4 regions of the Desulfosporosinus sp. genome follow, and region 3 is predicted to be linked to each of the others. Evidence: riboswitches for the same ligand, from Rfam matches in the RefSeq annotation. Region 3 holds a riboswitch; each other region holds the start of a gene.
The links. A riboswitch is a leader RNA that binds a small molecule or an ion and turns the genes downstream of it on or off. The one in region 3 is predicted to bind cobalamin.
Positions count from the first base shown of each region.

Region 1 (3,119 bases), on a different contig from region 3:
TTTTAAAGGAATAGAGAGATTTCTTTTAAATACAACTTATAGCGCAGGCCAAGTAATCAGCCTGTGCTTTTGTTTTTTATCACAGTAGACTTGATGTAGTTTCACTTCGACGTCGACGCTCCTGAACAGACCTTGAGTTGGGAAAATATAAGGGTTTGCACAAAAGAGGTGTCTTAATGATTTATAATTGTCAAATTGTATATAATCACGATTGTTGTCTCAATACCAAAAAAGCATTTGTAAATCTTTGTCGGTTATGTATCGACTCCTGTCCTCATCATGCCATTTCCGTATACCGTGAACTTGATGCTAAACGCTGTACAGAATGTGGGATATGCATAGCTGTTTGTCCTAGCGGCGGATTTTTTTATCGCAACTCCGATAAGCTGTACGAGTATATTAAACGTTCAGAGAATGTTGTTTTAAATTGCCCACAAGCAATCCCAGCGGGCCATGAAATTCCTTGTCTAGGGATCTTCGACAGGGATTTATGGCTGAGTCTCATGTTGTATGCTCGGGAGAAGGAATTAATAATATACACCGGAGTGTGCGCAAATTGTGCGGATAAAAAAGCTTGTGAAACGAGTGTGCAGATTTTTAAAGAAGTTCATAATACATGGAAAGATCATCCACCAATAAGGATTAGAGTTGCATCTGATGATGGGAACTGTGAATCGGCCATGAGGGATACGATGTCAGTACAAGACCAGATCGAGAAAAAGGGATGGCGAGACATCGGTCGTGAGAAATTGGAAGCAATGTTACCGGGTATCACTTCCAACGAAAGGTATCTTATTCCGAAGACACGGCAGTTCTTGGGAGAAACCTGGAAGTCCCAAAAATCCGGGACTGAGGTACTCCCAATACCGGCATTAACTGTAAGCGAAAGTTGTACAAATTGCGGTGAATGTGAAGGGATATGTCCGCAAGGAGCTTTAACGAAAAAAGAAACTAAGGAACAGTTGACATTGATTTATGAACCAATAAAATGCGCTCGCTGTCAAAGGTGTATCAGTATATGCCGCTCTAAAGCTTTAAGTATGGAGATAAAGTCCTTATCTTATCGATTACTAGCAGGTAAAGTTCTTTTGCACCAAGGAAAACGACGGTTTTGTTCTTGGTGTGGCAAGCAAGTGTTTGATGACTTAGAGCCTGCAATGTGTATAGCTTGTGCGACAAGTAATTTTAATAGCAAGAACGCTTATGAAAATGGTGGGCGTTTCACAGCTGGAAAATCGTGATATTACACAGTTTCGGGAAGACAGCTGCCTGCGGGAATATAATTTCCAAAAACCTATTGAAAACCTATTCAGATTATTATAAACTTTATCCAAATATAATTTTAGTAAGGTGCCCATAAGGGGAGAATAGGGAATCCGAAAATAGTCTTATTTAGGCTATAAACGGAGCGGACCCACCACTGTAATCGGCGAGCTATTAAGTGCCACTGGCATAAGCTGGGAAGGCCTTGTGATTTAGCAATGACCCGTTAGCCAGGAGACCTGCCTTATTATTGTGTCGGGGATGAAGGTAAAGTCCTATGATCAAATCTAATTTGATCATAGGACTATTTTAATTTTACCAACGCACTAAGTTTAAAGGAGTAATGTTTTATGTTAAAAGGAAAAAAAGTTGTCGTTATTGGCGACAGGGATGGGATTCCGGCTCAATCTTTAGAGGAATGTGTCATTAGCGCTGGCGGGGAAGTTATTTATGCGATGACACATTGTTACGTTTGAACATCGGCTGGAGCAATGGATCAAGAAAATCAGGTTCAAATACAAGAACTTGCTCAGAAATACGGCTGTGAGGAACTTATTGCTGTACTCGGCAGTGCGGATCCTGAAATGGCAGTCATCGCAGCTGAATCGGTGGCAGGCGGTAACCTTATGTTTATTGATCCGATTCCAACAGCCCAGTTAGGGCTTAAAGCTTATCATATCGTCGAACTCAAAGAACTCATTGATCATCAAGTCTATTTACGACATATGGAAATGATGGAAATGATCCTTGATATTTCAAGAATTATTGAAGAGGTCTCAATCGTACGTAAACGATTTTTTCCATGGGAAGTGAGCGAATGAAGTATCCAGTCATCAAAGGGACGAGCTATACGTTAATTCAGACACCGGGACTTCTTCTTCAGCAAGCAACCTTAAAGGGTTCACAGCTAAGTCATTCGATCAAGGATCAATTACGAAGCTTTGATAGTGTAGTCCGTTATCCACCGAATCAAGCGTTTATCGGAAATCTTTTACCTGAGGATTTATTAAATATTCCCCGACCCTGGTATAATAATGCTTTGTCCGAAGGAAAGCGCCAAGGGAAGTTAGGTGAAATTTTTCCCGAGGACGAGTTTCTAGGCGTGCTAAATGCGGTTGATGTTTACGGACTCGTGTGCCTGGAAGCAGGATTCAAGCAGTCCATCTTACAAAAACTACGTTATCATCCTGCTTTATGTATGCTTAAAGGAATAAAAACGGCTCAGAATGATTCGTTCTCTAATGAAGAAGTTCATAAAATGATTGAAACACGTGAAGCCCTGCCGCTGATCTTTGGAGGACAAATTATCGGGTGTGTCCGGAAGGCCACCGTGTCGGATTCTACTCTAACTGCATCCAGGGTATTGGAAAACCTGACGGCAAAGGCTTCCGCTGTAGCAGCTCTTCAACTTCTCCTTTCGAAGACCGGGCTTAAGCCACAGGATGTAGACTATATTATCGAAGCTTCCGAAGAAGCCTGTGGAGACAATCGACAGAAGGGAGGCGGAAGTTTTGCCAAGTCTATCGCCGAAGCCTGTTCCTGTTCCAATGCTAGTGGAGCCGATACGCGTGCATTTTGTGCTGCTCCAGTGCATGCCTTGATGCAAGCTGCAGCATTAGTTCAGTCGGGTATCTTTACAAATGTAATTGTAGTAGCTGGAGGGTGCAGCGCAAAACTGGGGCTCAATGCGGAGATTCACCTTGAACACAATATGCCCGTCTTGGAAGACATACTGGGAGCATTTGCATTTCATATCAGTAAAGATGATGGGATAAATCCTATCATACGTACTGATCTGATTGGTAGAATGAACGTTGGCTGCGGTGACTCGCCTCAACAGGTTTATCATTCTCTTA
Region 1 covers NZ_JABZFS010000059.1:38,794-41,912, forward strand. Annotated here, with positions in the region: gene HGJ98_RS12595 (4Fe-4S dicluster domain-containing protein) at 177-1,241, shown strand; cobalamin riboswitch at 1,332-1,525, shown strand; gene grdA (glycine/sarcosine/betaine reductase complex selenoprotein A) at 1,614-2,084, shown strand; gene grdC (glycine/sarcosine/betaine reductase complex component C subunit beta) at 2,081-3,119, shown strand, end outside.
Region 1: linked by a shared signal. The riboswitch ahead of grdA (glycine/sarcosine/betaine reductase complex selenoprotein A) and the one ahead of HGJ98_RS02190 (ABC transporter ATP-binding protein) in region 3 are both predicted to bind cobalamin.

Region 2 (3,119 bases), on a different contig from region 3:
CTCCTTGTGTAGTGAGTGAAATCGTTTCAACTAAAGGTAAAGGATGGCGTTGAACGAGCTCACTAAGTTATTCGGATTTTTCACTGACACCAGCATCAGCGAAAGTGGCCATTTCCTCAAGAATGTGCAGAGCGGATTCAACAATGTAAAAGGTTATGGCTGCTCCGGTTCCTTCGCCAAGTCGCATATCCAAGTTAAGTATAGGATCAAGACCTAAACCTGCTAGGGCATTGCGATGACCAATTTCGACGGAGCCATGAGAGGGAATCATATAGGCCACGCTTTTTGGGGCAAGTTTCGCTGCGATGAGTGCGCCGGCAGTTGAGATAAACCCATCAATCACAAAGGGAACATGACTGGCAGCAGCTTGGAGGATTGAACCGGCGATTGCTGCGATTTCGAGGCCTCCTACCTTGGCTAGAACATCTAGGGCGTCCGTCTTATCCGGCTGATTAACTTCAATGGCTTTTTCAATGGCACGGCGTTTTCTGATGACTCCTGCGTCATCAATTCCCGTTCCGCGTCCTACCACATCTTCAATAGCAGAATCTGTCAAGATAGAGACAATTGCAGAACTAGGAGTAGTATTACCGATACCAAGTTCACCTGTGGCAAAGAGGTTATATCCTTCGCGGATCTTTTCTTCAGCGACCTCCGCACCAACCAGTAGAGCTTCTAACGCTTCACGACGGGTCATAGCAGGGCCTTTAGTCATGTTCTTAGTTCCGTTGGCCACACGTTTGTGATTAATGTTTCCTTCTATGGGGAAGGCAATACCAACATCCGTTAAAAAAACCTCGGCCTTTGCTTGACGAGAAAGGACATTGATAGCGGCGCCGCCATTCATGATATTATACGCCATCTGAGGAGTTACTTCCTGGGGAAAGGCACTTACCCCTTCTTCGACGACCCCATGATCTCCTGCCATTAATAGGACGGCTTTCTTTTCAATTTTTGGCTTTGAGGTTCGTTGGATCCCGCCGAGCTGCTTAGCAAGATGTTCTAATTGACCTAAGCTTCCTTGAGGTTTAGTGAGAGAATCTAAGCGTACTTGGATCTGGGACATGGCTTCTTCGTCAAGATCTAAGATGTTTGAAGTAAGGTTTTGTAATTGAGCATAGAGTTGTTCTTCTGTTAAGTTTTTCATAGTGGTTCCTCCTCTTATAATAGCTTAATTTTAAAAATAAAAATCCCGACCACAAAAAAATCTGTGGTCGGGACTTTACCGTCATCACCGAATGCTCTCCAAACAGAGGAAAGACTTAACATCTTAGGCAGGTCTCCTGGCTATCGATTCATTGCATAAATCGTCACCTTCCCAGCACTAAGCCAGTGGTCACGAAGCTCCTCGAATACAGTGGTGGGTCCGCGTCGGTTTAGCTGCTGCTACCGAACTTCCCTATTCTCCCCAAAGGGGCACCTAAAATGAAGATATTTATTTGCTTTAGAATAACACAAGTTTTTTCGAATCTCAAGGAGTATTTGTGAGAATGTTAAGAGAATAGTTATTGTAATCGTTACAAGACATTTTTACAAGCGTGTTTCCTTCGTATATAATGGTAGCTATTAGTAGTATTCTATCCAATTTCTTCGAAGTTTAAGGTTTGATACTGAATGAGGTATAAGTTAATTTATGAGCTATGAATAGGGGGAACATGTGTGTTTGAGGGCGATATACTCGTAGCTGGAGCAGATCCAGGGTTTGGTGCAATAAAACTTGATACGGGAGATAAGAAGGTATTATTTCCAGCGGTAATTTGTAAGGGGAATGAACGGATTTTTTCAACCCTTGGCAATACTCTAATTCATAAAGGATCTGACATAGAAACTCAGATTGCATCTCTAGACGTATTGGTCAAAAATAACTCTACCGGCGTAGAGAAGCATTATTTTATGGGCAGCTTAGCTGAGAGCTTAAATCCAAATGAAGCTCATTATTGCTGGGATGAGGATAAATCCTCAGATGAAGAGGCTACAGCTTTACTGGTGGTTGCCTTAGCTCTCGCTCAACAAACGCCTAAAACTAATGTGTATCTTGGCACGGGTGTTCCAGTTAAGTATTTTGCCAGTTTGAAGGACAAGTATGAAGCAGAGTTAAAGGGATCTTTTTCAGTATCCTTTCGTTCCGGTCCCATGGAAGGAATGACTCGCCAGCTTAATATCCTACGTTCTCGAGTTCTTCCGCAAAGTTATGGTGTCTTTATTAAAGAAACCCTCAATGAATATGGAATTCCAACAAGCCCTAAGTTGTTTGGTGGGTATGTGGTGGTCATAGACCCGGGCTTCCGAACGACAGATATTGCGACGTTTTATGATGGTGTTATGCTTGATCCACCTAACTCCTTTAGTATCGAAAAAGGGTTAAAATGGGCGTATATCGGCGTGGCCGAAAAGCTGAAAGAATTGACAAGTAATCACGCCAATCCAATTGAAACAGATGATAAAGAACTAGATAAGATTTTTAGAGTTAATGGCGGGCTATATCCATGGAATAATGGTACCATTAACCTTAATCCAATTATGCAAAGTATGCTTACCCAACTAGGGACAGACATCACTCGTGAAGTAAAAAAGGCCCTAAAACCAATGCTTGGTAAGTTGCATACAGTGCTTGTTGCCGGAAAAGTCGGAGAAATGGTTTATGAGCACATTCAGATGGAAAACAAGATATTGATCGATGATCCACAGTTCGGAAATGCTATAGGATTTCGAATCATGGCTTCAACTCTGGTCAATAACATTACCAATAAGCCGAACACTTCAGCATGATAAGCGCTCAGCCTTTATTTATTCCGTTGTATTTTGATGAAACCGAGGCGGATCTTTGGCTGGCATTACAACGGGTTGAGCCGGAGAAAAGGAGTGCTTTGATTAAAGAGACTTTAAGACAGGCACTATTGGAAACTAATCCGGAAGAAGGTCTAAGGCTACCTCAGGATAAAGTGTCGGAGGTTAGTCCAGAGATCCAGGATGCCTGTAATTATCTTCAAAGTGAAACACAAGTTGAAGAAGTCCTTGAAACCATTGATACAGAGACAGAAACCTTTTCCTTAGACGATTTATTTACTCAGACGGACGCCCGCCAAGTTGATGGGGAACCAGTTCTTGTTCCAGAGTCC
Region 2 covers NZ_JABZFS010000092.1:28,076-31,194, reverse strand. Annotated here, with positions in the region: gene cobT (nicotinate-nucleotide--dimethylbenzimidazole phosphoribosyltransferase) at 68-1,147, opposite strand; cobalamin riboswitch at 1,256-1,439, opposite strand; gene HGJ98_RS22250 (ParM/StbA family protein) at 1,660-2,769, shown strand; gene HGJ98_RS22245 (hypothetical protein) at 2,796-3,119, shown strand, end outside.
Region 2: linked by a shared signal. The riboswitch ahead of cobT (nicotinate-nucleotide--dimethylbenzimidazole phosphoribosyltransferase) and the one ahead of HGJ98_RS02190 (ABC transporter ATP-binding protein) in region 3 are both predicted to bind cobalamin.

Region 3 (3,119 bases):
AACGAAGATCTGGCCTGAGGAAATTACACCTGTAAAACTGATTGGAAAAATGACCTTAAATCGTAACGTGGATAATTTTTTTGCGGAGACAGAGCAAGTTGCTTTTCATCCGGGTCATGTAGTTCCGGGAATAGATTTTAGCAATGATCCCTTATTACAAGGACGTCTTTTCTCTTATCTGGATACTCAACTTCTTCGTTTAGGCGGTCCCAACTTCCACGAAATACCTATTAACCATACTATTGCGCCTATACATAATAATCAGCGAGATGGCTCTCATCGTATGACTATAGACCGGGGAGTGACAAGTTACTCGCCCAATTCTCTTAATAGGAATTACCCGAAGCCAGCCTCAGAGACTGAGGGAGGTTATGCCCATTACACGGAAAAAGTCGAAGGGAATAAAGTTCGAGAGCGCAGCGAAAGTTTTAAGGATAACTATAGTCAAGCAACTCTTTTTTGGAATAGTATGTCTGCTGCAGAAAAGGAGCATATCATTGAAGCTTTCCACTTCGAAGTTGGAAGTGTTATGGATAGGAATATCAAACAGAGAGTCGTAGATATGTTTAATAATGTGAACTCCCAATTAGCCAATGCGATTGCTTTAGGTGTAGGCGCACAGCCGCCTAATACTCCCAGCGGATCGGGAGTGACCGCATCTTCACCGGCAGTGAGCCAAGAGAATACCATTAGGAATGCTCGTACCCGTAAGGTTGCCATACTTGCGGAGAATGGATTTAATTATCCAGAGCTGACTCAAGTTATGCAGACACTGAAGGCCAACGGTATTCAGTGTGAAATCATAAGTAAAAATTTAGGAATACTTACAAGCTCGGATGGACTGCAATTAGAAGTTGGAAAGAACTATGTGACGACTGGCTCTATCAAGTATGATGCTGTATATATAGCCGGAGGGCAACAATCAGTGGATAGTTTAGTGATACAGGGTGATTCACTGCACTTTGTCAATGAAGCCTTTAAACACGCTAAAGCAATTGGAGCCGCTAATGAAGGTGTAAACCTGCTAAGGGCTTCTGCTATAAAGGAAGTGGCAATGGCTGGTGCAGCCACACAGGCACAGCTGGTGACAGAACTGGGCGTAGTTACTATTTGTAATGCAGAAGATATGAGTGTTTTTAGTAAAGAATTCATGAAGGCCATTTCCCAGCATCGTCATTGGTACCGTCAAAATAAGAAAGAAGTGGTTCCTGCTTGATTAGCACTTTCAATACAACTGGGTTAATTTTCATAAACTCCTGTTGACAAAATATCTAAATTATTCTATCATGAAGTCAATTAAATATATTATTTAATAGGTGCCCGCTAGGGATAATAGGGAACCAGGTTCTAATCCTGGACGGACCCACCACTGTAAGTAGATGTTTGAAAAATGTACATTTGCCACTGGGAAACTGGGAAGGCGTACATTCTAGTCTACAAGTCAGGAAACCTGCCTATGAAATATTGCAAAAGGACAAAGGTAAAGTTCTAGCTTATTAAAGCTAGAACTTTTTTGTTCTTTTACCGCTTTGAGACCACCAGGTTTTCTAAAATCATTGATTTAGGAGTTGCTATGGAGACAATTGCGAAGGTTAACATCGAAAAACTCGTCTTTCCGAATGAAGATAAACCCGCACTTAAAAACATTGATTTCGAAATAAATCGGGGAGATTTCATCGTCATTACAGGTGGTGTAGCCTCTGGTAAATCAGTTTTGCTGCATTCCATTACAGGCGCAATTCCTCACTACCATAAAGCAGAATTAACCGGAAAAGTCACAATCATGGGGCAAGATATTAAGGATATGCACCTCAATAGAATGTCCGACTATGTTGGATACATGATGCAAGAACCCCAAAATCAAATTATTGGTTTGGATGTCTACGAAGATGTTGCTTTCGGCCTTGGCAATCTGGAAATTCCCATAGAACAAATTGATCAGAGGGTTAAAAACACCTTGGAATTTGTGGGTCTATCAGGGTATGAAAACAGGGAGACTACTTCTCTTTCAGGGGGGCAAGCCCAACGAGTCGTTTTAGCGGGTGTTTTAGCCCTTAATGCTCCTATTTTAGTTCTTGACCAGCCCACCGCTGAACTTGATCCCCTGGGCCGTGATGAGCTTTATAAGCGGTTGGGTCAGTTGAATAAAACTCAAAACCTTACCATTATTTTGGTCATGGATCGAATTGAAGAAGTCCTCAACTATGCCAACAGGGTCTTTTATATTCAGGGAGGCGAAATCGTTAAACAGTATTCGCCGGAGGCATATTACAAGGAGCAAATCGAGAGTCGAAAAGAAAGGTTGAAATCCTTACATACGGTTCAGGGTAAGTCCAACGAACTGATTGCTAAAGTCACTGATGTCACCTATACGTACAAAGACCATTTGTCCGGTTGTGAAGATATTAATTTAGAAATAGTAAAGGGTGACTTTTTAGCAATCATAGGATTAAACGGTTCGGGAAAATCAACGTTAGCTAAGCTGCTTATCGGTCTCTTAAAGCCGTCTAAAGGTGAAATAAGAGTGTTTGACCAGACTCTGAATAAGGAAAAGCTGGCAGAGATCCGTTTCCGGGCGGGCTTTCTGTTTCAAAACCCTGATTATCAAATTTTCGCAAGTACCGTCGAAGAAGAAGTTGGATTTTCACTCAAGCTAAGGGGGGAACAAAATGAAGTAATAGAACAAAAGATTGATGAGTGCCTGAAATTTGTGGGGCTGCTGGACTATAAAAAGCTCCATCCTCATCGCTTAAGCCGCGGCCAGCGCCAGCTTTTAGCATTAGCCTCCATACTCGTCAGTGATCCGGAATTCATTATCGCCGACGAACCGACTTCAGGCCTTGACGAAACCCAAGGGTACATGATTATGGATAAACTCTTTCATTTATCGAAAAGTGGCAAAACCATTCTACTCATCACTCACGATCTGACCATGGCAAAAGAATACTCTAACAGGATAGTGGCCATGAATAATCACCGTCTTCAACTAGATATTTTGACAAGAGATCTCGAGGAATATCTCAAAACCCTTAAAGCAATTGGTTTGAATTTCCATAATATTATTTCTTTCCGGGAGGTTCAAAATGGGACTGTCGAAGCTTGATCCCAGGACTAAGCTG
Region 3 covers NZ_JABZFS010000013.1:36,756-39,874, reverse strand. Annotated here, with positions in the region: gene HGJ98_RS02195 (catalase) at 1-1,216, shown strand, start outside; cobalamin riboswitch at 1,298-1,473, shown strand; gene HGJ98_RS02190 (ABC transporter ATP-binding protein) at 1,574-3,103, shown strand; gene HGJ98_RS02185 (energy-coupling factor transporter transmembrane protein EcfT) at 3,084-3,119, shown strand, end outside.

Region 4 (3,119 bases), on a different contig from region 3:
TTATTGCAAATAGACTTTTTTCCGAGGGGTGAACTGTTTTTAACTGATTATTATATGCGTAAGAATCGATAGCTATCACGTTTGATCCCTCTTGCCCATACTATTTTTACCTTTTTTAAACCCAATATAATAAAAGACAAACCCACTTCCGAGAGCAGCCTGTAATGCAAACAAAAAAGATTCAACCTCTCCGCTTGGGGGTTCCCAGAATGACTCAAACCAAGGCGAGTAATTAGAGTTGAGGGTGCTGATCATCTCTGATGCTTGAGTATCAGCACCACTAAATTCAGCACCACGCGCAATATAAAGCGGCGCAAAAGCCAGTAGAACAACGAAAAATAAAAGTATCATATTTTTAGTCAACGGTTTCATGCTTTTATTCCCCCTTTTACGGTAGATATAGCCTTTCCTGTAAAGGCAGTTAAAACCTGCAACTCTTTTTGACTATAGGTATTGAGAATATTAAATACCATGACAGTAAGCAAACCTTCGCTGATAGCTAAAGGAAGCTGAGTGAAGGCAAAAACACCCAAGAATTTAAGTATTGATGCCAGTACCCCGCCCGTAGCTGGGAAAGCTAAACCTAATTGAATAGAGGTTGTAACATAGGTCATTACATTTCCTAAAGTAGCAGCAGTAAAAATTGAAAGCCATTGGGGAGCTCCCAATTTCTTTAGGCCTCTATAAGTACCGTAAGCAACGAAAGGACCAACCACCCCCATAGAAAACGTATTTGCGCCAAGGGTTGTTATCCCACCATGAGCCAGCAAAAGAGCTTGAAACGTTAACACAATCATCCCTAATACGGTCATAGCTGTAGGACCAAACAAGATAGAACCCAGGCCGACTCCAGTCGGATGAGAAGAACTACCGGTTACTGAAGGAATCTTTAAGGCGGATAGCACAAAGGCAAACGCCCCAGCCAGGCCAAGTAACATCTTTAGATTAGGATAGAGCGCAATGGTCCTTTTGATTGATCGTACTCCAGCAATAACAAAAGGGATCATAGCAACCCACCAAAAAGCTGCCCAGTTGAAGGGTAAAAAGCCCTCCATAATATGCATGGCATAAGCATCCTTCGGAAAGATGATATAGATTGCCAGTACATAAACTAATAGTAACCCAAATGCTTTTATTCTATGAGAATTCATTTATGTAACAACTCCTTTCATAGCGACCCAACTCTTACACTTTGTCCTCTGATGTTGTAAACCTCAGACAATAAGTTAAATCTGATTAAAAAATAACGAGACAACCTCACATTACTCGACTTTAAAGACAGCAATGTACTGGTTGCCTCGAACTATACGGTCTCTTCCACTTTCAAGTAGCACTCGCATTTTGAAGCAGATCCCGCTTGCACAAGACTTCTACCCGCAGGTCGGTTTCCCTCAGGAAACCATTATGTAAACGATAAATAGTTAAAGCCCTCCATGAGATGGAGGGCTGAATTAACATATAAACCCTGCCACCCATCCATCGTGAGTTAAAGCATGCGAGCAGTCAGGTCTCCTGGCTTAGGTTCCTCGTTTATGCCTCCTTCCCAAGTTTCCTCAGTGGATATGGCAATAAACTCCCCATTTACAGTGGCGGGACCGCGCCGGATTCACACCGGCTTCCCTGTTTAATTTTTCTGAAAGAAAAATTAACTTGCTCGAACTATTCACTTTTTATAAATTTAACACGAAAACTCTCCCTAGTCAAGCAAGAGTTTTCTCAATTTGCTAACTATTCAACCTCTTGAATTATTGGCAGAATCACAGGTCTGCGCCGTGTTTTTTCGTAAAAGTGTTTACTTAAAACATCACGAATCTGGTTTTTTAAGACAGCCCATTCCGTAATCCGATTTTCTCGGCATCGTGCCATAGTCTGCCGAATTTTTTGTTTAGCTTCATCTAACATTGACTCCGATTCACGAACATATACAAAGCCCCGTGTTACAACATCCGGTCCTGCAACTATTCCACCACTTGAGCGGCTTATAGTCATTACGACGATTAGAATGCCATCTTGGGAGAGTTGTTTACGATCTCGTAAAACAATATTCCCGACATCACCAATCCCTAAGCCATCAATCAAGACCTTACCTGCCATAACCTTGTTGCCTAAAGCTGCACCATGACGAGTAAACTCAACGACTCCGCCATTTTCAGTAATAAAAATATTTTCTCTTGGGATTCCAAGCTGCTCAGCTAATTGAGCATGCTTGATCAACATGCGATACTCCCCATGGACTGGCATAAAATATTGCGGTCGGACCATACTTAACATTAACTTTTGCTCTTCTTGGCTCGCGTGGCCCGATACGTGCATTCCCTCTGCCGATTCATAGATTACGTTTGCTCCGAGCTTAAATAACTGATCCACGGTTTTTGCCACAGACTTTTCATTGCCTGGTATTGGGCTGGCTGAAATGATGACCGTATCCCCTGGTTGAATCGCTACATGTCGATGGTCATGGTTGGCCATTCGGGTCAAGGCGGACATCGGTTCACCTTGGCTTCCTGTTGTTAAAATACAAGCTTGATTTCCAGGCAAGCCGATGATTTCATCTATATCCATCAGGGTTCCCTCTGGAATATCTAGATATCCAAGTTCCTCGGCAATTCCTACGATGTTCACCATACTTCGTCCCACAACCGCTACCTTGCGGTTGGTATTAACGGCAGCAGTGATAGCCTGTTGGAGGCGATATACGTTGGATGCAAAGCTAGCGAGAATAACACGATCCTTAGCATTGCGAAATGCTTCATCAATCATCTCCCCAACATGGCTTTCTGACGGCGTAAATCCAGCTCTTTCCACATTCGTGCTATCAGATAGTAAACACAAAACTCCTTTGTCCCCAAGTTCTGAGAACTTGTGGATGTCGAGGATTTCGCCAGAAACAGGCGTATGATCCAGTTTAAAGTCCCCCGTCACAACGACCGTACCTAGCGGGGAATGGATAGCTATCGATACTGAGTCAGGTATACTGTGGTTGACACGAATAAATTCAATGCGAAAAACTCCGAGCTTAATAACATCGCGAGGTTGTACAACCGTTGATTGAATGTTATTTAAGTTATTTTCTTTCATCTTGGATTGTATGATTCCCAAGGTTAAACGTGTTCCGAAAA
Region 4 covers NZ_JABZFS010000076.1:267,964-271,082, reverse strand. Annotated here, with positions in the region: gene cbiQ (cobalt ECF transporter T component CbiQ) at 1-79, opposite strand, end outside; gene HGJ98_RS18080 (energy-coupling factor ABC transporter substrate-binding protein) at 76-372, opposite strand; gene HGJ98_RS18075 (energy-coupling factor ABC transporter permease) at 369-1,151, opposite strand; cobalamin riboswitch at 1,485-1,668, opposite strand; gene HGJ98_RS18070 (ribonuclease J) at 1,729-3,119, opposite strand, start outside.
Region 4: linked by a shared signal. The riboswitch ahead of HGJ98_RS18075 (energy-coupling factor ABC transporter permease) and the one ahead of HGJ98_RS02190 (ABC transporter ATP-binding protein) in region 3 are both predicted to bind cobalamin.